2 regions of the Devosia sp. YIM 151766 genome follow, and region 1 is predicted to be linked to the other one. Evidence: predicted binding sites of a transcription regulator. Region 1 holds the regulator's gene; the other holds the start of a gene.
The links. The regulator HrcA, encoded in region 1, represses chaperone genes, less so after heat shock. The targets are predictions, from matches to a motif close to GTTAGCACTCNCNNNNNGNGAGTGCTAAC.

Region 1 (3,746 bases):
AATGTCGTGCTCACCCAGGACTGGCACCCCGCCGATCATATCTCCTTTGCCAGCCAGCACCGGGGCAAGGCGCCCTTCGAGACCATCGAGCTCGACTACGGCATCCAGGTGCTCTGGCCCGACCATTGCGTGTGGAACAGCCATGGCGCCGAGATCAGCCGCGACATCCACATCCCCCATGCCCAGCTCGTGCTGCGCAAGGGCTATAACCGGGGCATCGATTCCTATTCGGGCTTCCAGGAGGCGGATCGCCAGACCCTGACCGGGCTGGCCGGTTATCTCAACGAGCGCGATACCGGCCGGATCTATGTGGTGGGCCTTGCCGCCGATTTCTGCGTCGCCTGGACGGCTTTGGACGGCGCTGCCGGCGGCTTCGGCGTCACCGTGATCGAAGACGCGACCCGCGCCATCGATACCAATGGCTCATTGGCGCAGGCCTGGGCCGATCTCGATGCGGCCGGCGTGCAAAGGATAATGAGCCGCGACATATTGGGCTAGGACCGGAAGTCCCGCACCTCTCCCTCCGGGGAGAGGTGCCGTCGATGAGGGGCCTGCGTCTATTCAGGCGCTCTTGTCGACGCCCTCTGCCCCTTCTTCGGGGGCCTCGGAAGCCACGGGCGCGGCTGCCCCGCCCTTGGCTACGCCGACCATGGCCGGGCGCAATACGCGATCGCCGATGATGAAGCCTTCCTGCACCACCTGCACCACAATGCCTTCCGGCACTTGCGGGTTGGGCACTTCGAACATGGCCTGATGTTTATGGGGATCGAATTTCTGCCCCGCCGCCTCAATCTGCTTGACGCCGTGCTTGGCCAGCAGCCGCTGGGTCTCGCGTTCGGCCAGCTCGATCCCCTCGATCAGGCTCTTGAGCGTGCCGTCGGCGTTCTCGCGGGTTTCCGCCGGCACCACCAGCAGCGCCCGATTCAGCGCGTCGGTGGCGCTCAGCATGTCGCGGGCAAAGCCGGCAATGGCATAGGAGCGGGTATCGGCGACATCGCGCTCATTGCGCTTGCGCAGATTTTCCATCTCCGCGACACTGCGCAGCAGCTTGTCCTTGAGGTCGGCATTTTCGGCCGTCAGGGCCTCGATGGGATCGACTTCGGGCGTTTCGGTCACAGGGATTTCGGTTTCCGGTCCTTCGCCCTGGGCGGCGTTTTCGTCGCTCATCTGATCTTCATCCGTATGCGTAAAAAATCTTCACCGCATATCGTCCAAGCGGGCGCGCAATTCAAGCCTTGCCGCGTTGACGCGCCATCATCGCCGAAATGACATTGGCGGTATAATCCACCACCGGCACGATGCGGGCGTAATTGAGCCGCGTCGGCCCGATCACCCCCAGCACCCCGACGATTTTGTCGTTGGCGTCCTTATAGGGGCTGAGGATCACCGAAGAACCCGACAGCGAGAACAGCTTGTTCTCCGAGCCGATGAAGATGCGCACGCCCTGTCCCCGCTCCGCATCGCCCAGGAGGTCGAGCAGGCCGTCCTTGCTTTCCAGCTCATCGAATAATTGCCGCATCCGCATCAATTCGTCGCTGGCCATGGCGTCGTTGATGAGATTGGCCCGACCGCGCACGATCACCGTCGGTGCGTCGCTGCCCGCTGGCTCGGCCAGCGTTGCGATGCCGGCATCGACCAGTTTCTGCGTCAGCTCGTCCAGTTCCGCCCGTTGCTCGGACCGCTTCTCATTGAGTACGCGCCGCGCTTCCGCCAGGGTCCGCCCCACTACATAATGGCTAAGATAATTGCCCGCCTGGCTGAGCGCGCTGGCCGTATAGCCCGGCGGCAATTCGAGAATGCGGTTTTCCACCTGTCCGTCCTCGCCCACCAGGATGGCCATGGCCCGCGCCGCGTCCAGCCGCACGAATTCGATATGCTTGAGCACCATATCGGCCTTGGCGGCGATGACGACGCCCGCCCCCTGGCTCAGTCCCGACAGCAGCGAGGAGGCTTCGGTCAGGAAATCCTCCACCTGCCCATGCCCGGCACTGCCCTCGATATGGCGGGAAATCTGGTGACGCTCGCTTTCATCGACGCTGCCCAGTTCCAGCATCGCATCGACGAAAAAGCGCAGGCCCTGCTGGGTCGGGGCGCGGCCCGCCGAGGTATGGGGCGCCGCGATCAGGCCGAGATCTTCCAGGTCGGCCATGACATTGCGTACCGAGGCCGGCGACAATTCCACCTGCAATAGCCGGCTGAGATCGCGCGATCCCACCGGCAGGCCGGTATCGAGATAGCGCTCCACCAGCCGCCGGAAAATATCCTGGCTGCGGCTGTTGAGCACGGAAAGGAAGTCTTCGGCAACTCGGGTCATCTGGTTTTCTAATAAAGTCTTCGGCTTTAACCTTGCCACTTCATTTAAGCCCTTCCTCCCCAGCCGCCAAGCGTCTGGCGCTTGTGGGCCGCTCCGTTGAGAGTTAAGAGGCGGTTAACGCTATAATAGACTGGAACCATGATGCGGCCATCCGGACGTCAGCCTGCCCAAATGCGGGCCGTGACCCTCGAACGCAATATTGCCAAGAAAGCCGAGGGTTCGTGCCTCGTGGCTTTCGGCGATACCCGGGTCCTGTGCACCGCTTCGGTGGAAACCAGCGTCCCCTCCTGGCTGCGCGGCAAGGGCCAGGGCTGGGTCACCGCCGAATATGGCATGCTGCCCCGCGCCACCGGCTCGCGCACCCGCCGCGAGGCCAGCGCCGGCAAGCAAACGGGCCGCACCCAGGAAATCCAGCGCCTCATCGGTCGCTCGCTGCGCGCCGTGGTCGACCTCGAAGCCCTGGGCGAGGTGCAGGTCACACTCGATTGTGATGTGCTCGAGGCCGATGGTGGCACCCGCACCGCCGCGATCACCGGCGCCTATGTGGCCCTGGCCGATGCGATCCGCTGGATGGAGGAGCGCAAGCTCACCAGGGGCGTGGCGCTCAAGGACAATGTTGCCGCCATTTCCTGCGGCATCTATCGCGGCACCCCGGTGCTCGATCTCGATTATCTCGAAGACGTCGAGGCCGAGACCGACGCCAATTTCGTCATGACCGGCGCCGGCAAGTTCGTCGAAATCCAGGGCACCGCCGAAGGCGCCCCTTTCGACCGGGCCGAGCTCGACGCGCTGATGGGGCTGGCCGAACAGGGCATCGGCGAATTGGCGCTGATGCAGAAAGCGGCTTTGGGCGGATGAGATTTTGGCGCAAATCCCCCTCATCCGGCGCTGCGCGCCACCTTCTCCCCGAGGGGGCGAAGAATGGTTCGGCGCGCGCCTCTGGTTCCTCTTCCCCTCGGGGAGAGGGTGCCCGAGGGGCGGGTAAGGGAGTTTTCCGGCAAGATAATTGCCCCATCTGGAACGACATCGAACGCGCTCTCGATGGAGAGAAGCCATGAATATTCCGCGTCTTCGTCCCGGTGCCCGGCTCTGCATCGCCACCCATAATGCCGGCAAGCTGCGCGAATTTCGCGAGCTGTTCGAGCCCTTCGGCCTCGAATTGGTTTCGGCCGGCGAGCTCGGCCTGCCCGAGCCGGAAGAGACCGGCACCAGTTTCGCCGAAAATGCCCGCACCAAGGCCCATGCCGCTGCCCGGGGCGCCAATATGCTGGCGCTCAGCGACGATAGCGGCCTCTGCGTCGATGCGCTCAATGGCGAGCCCGGTGTCTATACCGCCGACTGGGCCGGCATGCCGCGCGATTTCAACCGTGCCATGAAGCGGGTGGAAGACGCGCTGCAGGCGGCGGGCGCCATTTCGCCCGGCCAGCGCCGC
Region 2 (3,746 bases), 610 kb from region 1:
GGCCCAGCGCGGCTTTAGCGCGTCGGGCCAAATACGGTATGGCCCGTGAGCGAAAGGAAAATCTAAGTCGCTATGCGACTTAGAAATCCATGCCGCCCATGCCGCCCATGCCGCCGCCGCCCGGCATTGCCGGAGCTGCTTCCTTCGGGGCTTCCACGATGGTCGCCTCGGTGGTGATCAGCAGCGAGGCCACCGAAGCGGCGTCCTGAAGGGCATGCCGCACGACCTTGACCGGGTCGATGACGCCCAGGGCAACCAGGTCGCCATATTCGTCGGTGGCGGCGTTATAGCCGAAGGTCGCCGAGTTGTTCTCGAGAACCTTGGCCACCACGACCGAACCTTCGGCGCCGGCATTGTTGGCGATGCAGCGCGCCGGCTCCTGCAGGGCGCGGCGCACGATGGCGATGCCGGCTTCCTGGTCGGCATTGGCGCCCTTGACCTTGAGGGCGTTCGAGGCGCGGAGCAGGGCAACGCCACCACCCGGCACGATGCCTTCTTCAACGGCGGCGCGGGTCGCGTTCAGCGCGTCGTCGACGCGGTCCTTGCGCTCCTTGACTTCCACTTCCGTGGAGCCGCCGACGCGGATCACGGCGACACCGCCGGCCAGCTTGGCCAGGCGTTCCTGCAGCTTCTCGCGGTCGTAGTCCGAGGTGGTTTCCTCGATCTGCGCCTTGATCTGGCCAACGCGGGCCTGGATGTCTTCCTGGGTGCCGGCGCCATCGACGATGGTGGTGTTTTCCTTGGTGATCTCGACGCGCTTGGCGGTGCCGAGCATGTCCAGGGTCACGTTTTCGAGCTTGATGCCGAGATCTTCGGAAATCACCTGGCCGCCGGTGAGGACGGCGATGTCTTCCAGCATGGCCTTGCGGCGGTCACCGAAGCCCGGAGCCTTGACGGCGGCGACCTTGAGGCCGGCGCGCAGGCGGTTGACCACCAGGGTCGGCAGCGCTTCGCCATCGACGTCTTCGGCGATGATCAGCAGCGGGCGCTGGGACTGAACGACGGCTTCCAGGATCGGCAGGATGGCCTGCAGGTTGGAGAGCTTCTTTTCGTGCAGCAGGATATACGGGTCCTCGAGGGTCGCCGTCATCTTTTCGGTATTGGTGACGAAATAGGGCGACAGGTAACCGCGGTCGAACTGCATGCCTTCGACGACGTCGAGTTCGGTCTCGGCGGTCTTGGCTTCCTCGACGGTGATGACACCCTCATTGCCGACCTTCTGCATCGCCTCGGCGATCATGTCGCCGATGGAGCTTTCGCCATTGGCCGAAATGGTGCCGACCTGGGCGACTTCGGAGGAGGAGGTGATGCCCTTGGCCGAAGCCTTGAGCGATTCGACGACCTCGGCCACGGCCAGGTCGATGCCGCGCTTCAGATCCATCGGGTTGAAGCCGGCGGCGACGGCCTTGACGCCTTCGACGACGATGGCCTGGCCCAGAACGGTGGCGGTGGTGGTGCCGTCGCCGGCAACATCATTGGTCTTGGAGGCGACCGAACGCAGCAGCTGGGCGCCCAGGTTCTCGAACTTGTCTTCCAGTTCGATTTCCTTGGCGACCGACACGCCGTCCTTGGTGATGCGCGGGGCGCCGAACGACTTTTCGATGACGACGTTGCGGCCCTTGGGGCCGAGCGTGACCTTCACCGCATTGGCGAGGACATTGACGCCGCGCAGCATCTTGTCGCGGGCCTCGGTGGAGAATTTGACTTCCTTGGCGGCCATTTATGGCTCCTTGAAAATATCGGTTGTTGAGGGGACGAAAAAACAGGCGTGAGAAGCGGATTAGGCTTCGATCACACCCATGATGTCGCTTTCCTTCATGATGATCAGGTCTTCGCCATCAAGCTTGACCTCGGTGCCGCTCCACTTGCCGAACAGCACGTGATCGCCGGCCTTGACGTCCAGCGCATTGATCTTGCCGTTTTCGTCGCGGGCGCCGGGGCCCACGGAAACGATCACGCCCTCGGAGGGCTTTTCCTTGGCGGTATCGGGGATGATGATCCCGCCCTTGGTCTTTTCTTCACTGTCGACGCGACGGACGACGACGCGGTCATGTAGGGGACGGAAGCCCATGTCTGCTCCTCTTGGCATCATTGCTAATGCGAAAATCGGGACCTGTTAGCACTCGACTGTTGTGAGTGCTAGCAAGCGATACGGATATAGGAAGCGAGGCCAAGCAGAGTCAAGGCGCGTGAACCGAAGTTTTTTCTCGTGCGTTGTACGGTCAGTCCATCCGTTCACAACAAGGTGCCGATCATGGCCGACAGCCCTCTTGCCGCTCCCGCGATCCAGCCCGTTCCCGGCCGGGTCCATATTGTCTTCGACGACGCGGAGATTGCCAGCTCGACCCGGGCATTGCGGCTGGAACGGCCGGGCGGCAAAGATCTGGTCTTCGTGCCGCTGGACGATGTCCATCCCGGCATTCTCGAGGCCTCGGAAACCAGCCGCGACGACGACGGCCCCGGCGTCGCGCATTTCTACAACATCAAGACCCTCACCGCCGATGGCGTCGACGAAGCCTGGTATTATCCCTATGCCGAGGGGCCTTTCGCCCCCATCCGCGACCTGCTGACCTTTGGCGGCGACCGTATCCGCGTGGAGGTCACGGAGGTTTAGCAGCCACCGGGCCTCAGGCGACCGCTACTCCCCCATCGAGTTTTTCTCATTGCCTCTTCCCCCCGCGCCGAGACTGGGCCATAACCTCATCATGAGCGAAAAATCCTCCCTTCAGATCAAGTTACGCCGTACCGGCGGCGTCGGCCCCAATGCGAACTGGCACTGGGAAGTGCAGGATGCGGACGGCAAGGTTCTCAAGACCGGCAGCGCCGTCGGCCCCGAGCACAAGGCCTTCGCCACCGCCCGCATCGCCAAGGAAAAGCTGGAAGCAGCCGACAAGTAACGCTCCGGACTTGCCGCCCGGCTCCGCCGGAAAGATGCGGCGCGGGGAGCCCGGATAGGACCGAGTTGACCATGTCTGCCGCTGAGATCGACGCCAAGCGCCAGTCCAGTCGGGTGAGTGAACCATTGCGCGGCATCGTGCTCAAAGTGGCATCGGTCTGCTGCTTCGTGGTCATGGCCACCATGCTCAAAGCCACGCAAACCGTGCCGGCGGGCGAAATGGTGTTCTTCCGGTCCTTCTTCGCGCTGCTTCCGGTTCTCGTCTGGCTGGTCGGGCGCGGGCGCCTCGCCGATGCCTTCGCCACCAAGAGACCGCTGGGCCATGTCGTGCGCGGCCTGGTCGGCGTCGGCTCGATGAGCCTGGGCTTTTTCGCCCTGACCCGCCTGCCGCTGCCGGAAGCGACGGTCATCCAATATGCCTCCCCGCTGCTGATCGTCATTTTTTCGGCGGTGCTGCTGCGCGAGCGCGTCTATCTCTTCCGCTGGACCGCGGTGCTGATCGGGCTGGTCGGGGTCCTCATCATTCTCTGGCCGCGGCTCACCGTCTTTTCCGGGCAATCCACCGCCGAGGACGCCGAGGCCATCGGCGCCCTGGCCGCTTTTACCGCGGCGATCCTGTCGGCCTTCGCCATGTTGCAGGTCCGCACCCTGGTACAGACCGAGCGCACCGAAACCATCGTCACCTATTTCTTCATCAGCGCCAGCGTGCTGAGCCTGCTCACCCTGCCATTCGGCTGGGTCTGGCCCAGTCCGCAACAGGCCGCCCTGCTGGTCGGGGCGGGCATTGTCGGCGGTATCGGCCAATTGCTGCTCACCTCCTGCTATCGCTACGCCGATATGTCGGTGATCG

Region 2: O9Z70_RS02425 (co-chaperone GroES) is a predicted target of HrcA. The motif match lies at 2,116-2,144, and genes of this name have one in related genera.

The regions. Positions count from the first base shown of each region.
Region 1 is NZ_CP127251.1:3,176,972-3,180,717, forward strand. Features, by position in the region: gene O9Z70_RS15630 (nicotinamidase) at 1-498, shown strand, start outside; gene grpE (nucleotide exchange factor GrpE) at 562-1,167, opposite strand; gene hrcA (heat-inducible transcriptional repressor HrcA) at 1,229-2,314, opposite strand; gene rph (ribonuclease PH) at 2,456-3,172, shown strand; gene O9Z70_RS15650 (non-canonical purine NTP pyrophosphatase) at 3,369-3,746, shown strand, end outside.
Region 2 is NZ_CP127251.1:498,415-502,160, forward strand. Features, by position in the region: gene groL (chaperonin GroEL) at 80-1,720, opposite strand; gene O9Z70_RS02425 (co-chaperone GroES) at 1,781-2,071, opposite strand; gene O9Z70_RS02430 (DUF427 domain-containing protein) at 2,255-2,614, shown strand; gene O9Z70_RS02435 (hypothetical protein) at 2,706-2,897, shown strand; gene O9Z70_RS02440 (DMT family transporter) at 2,969-3,746, shown strand, end outside.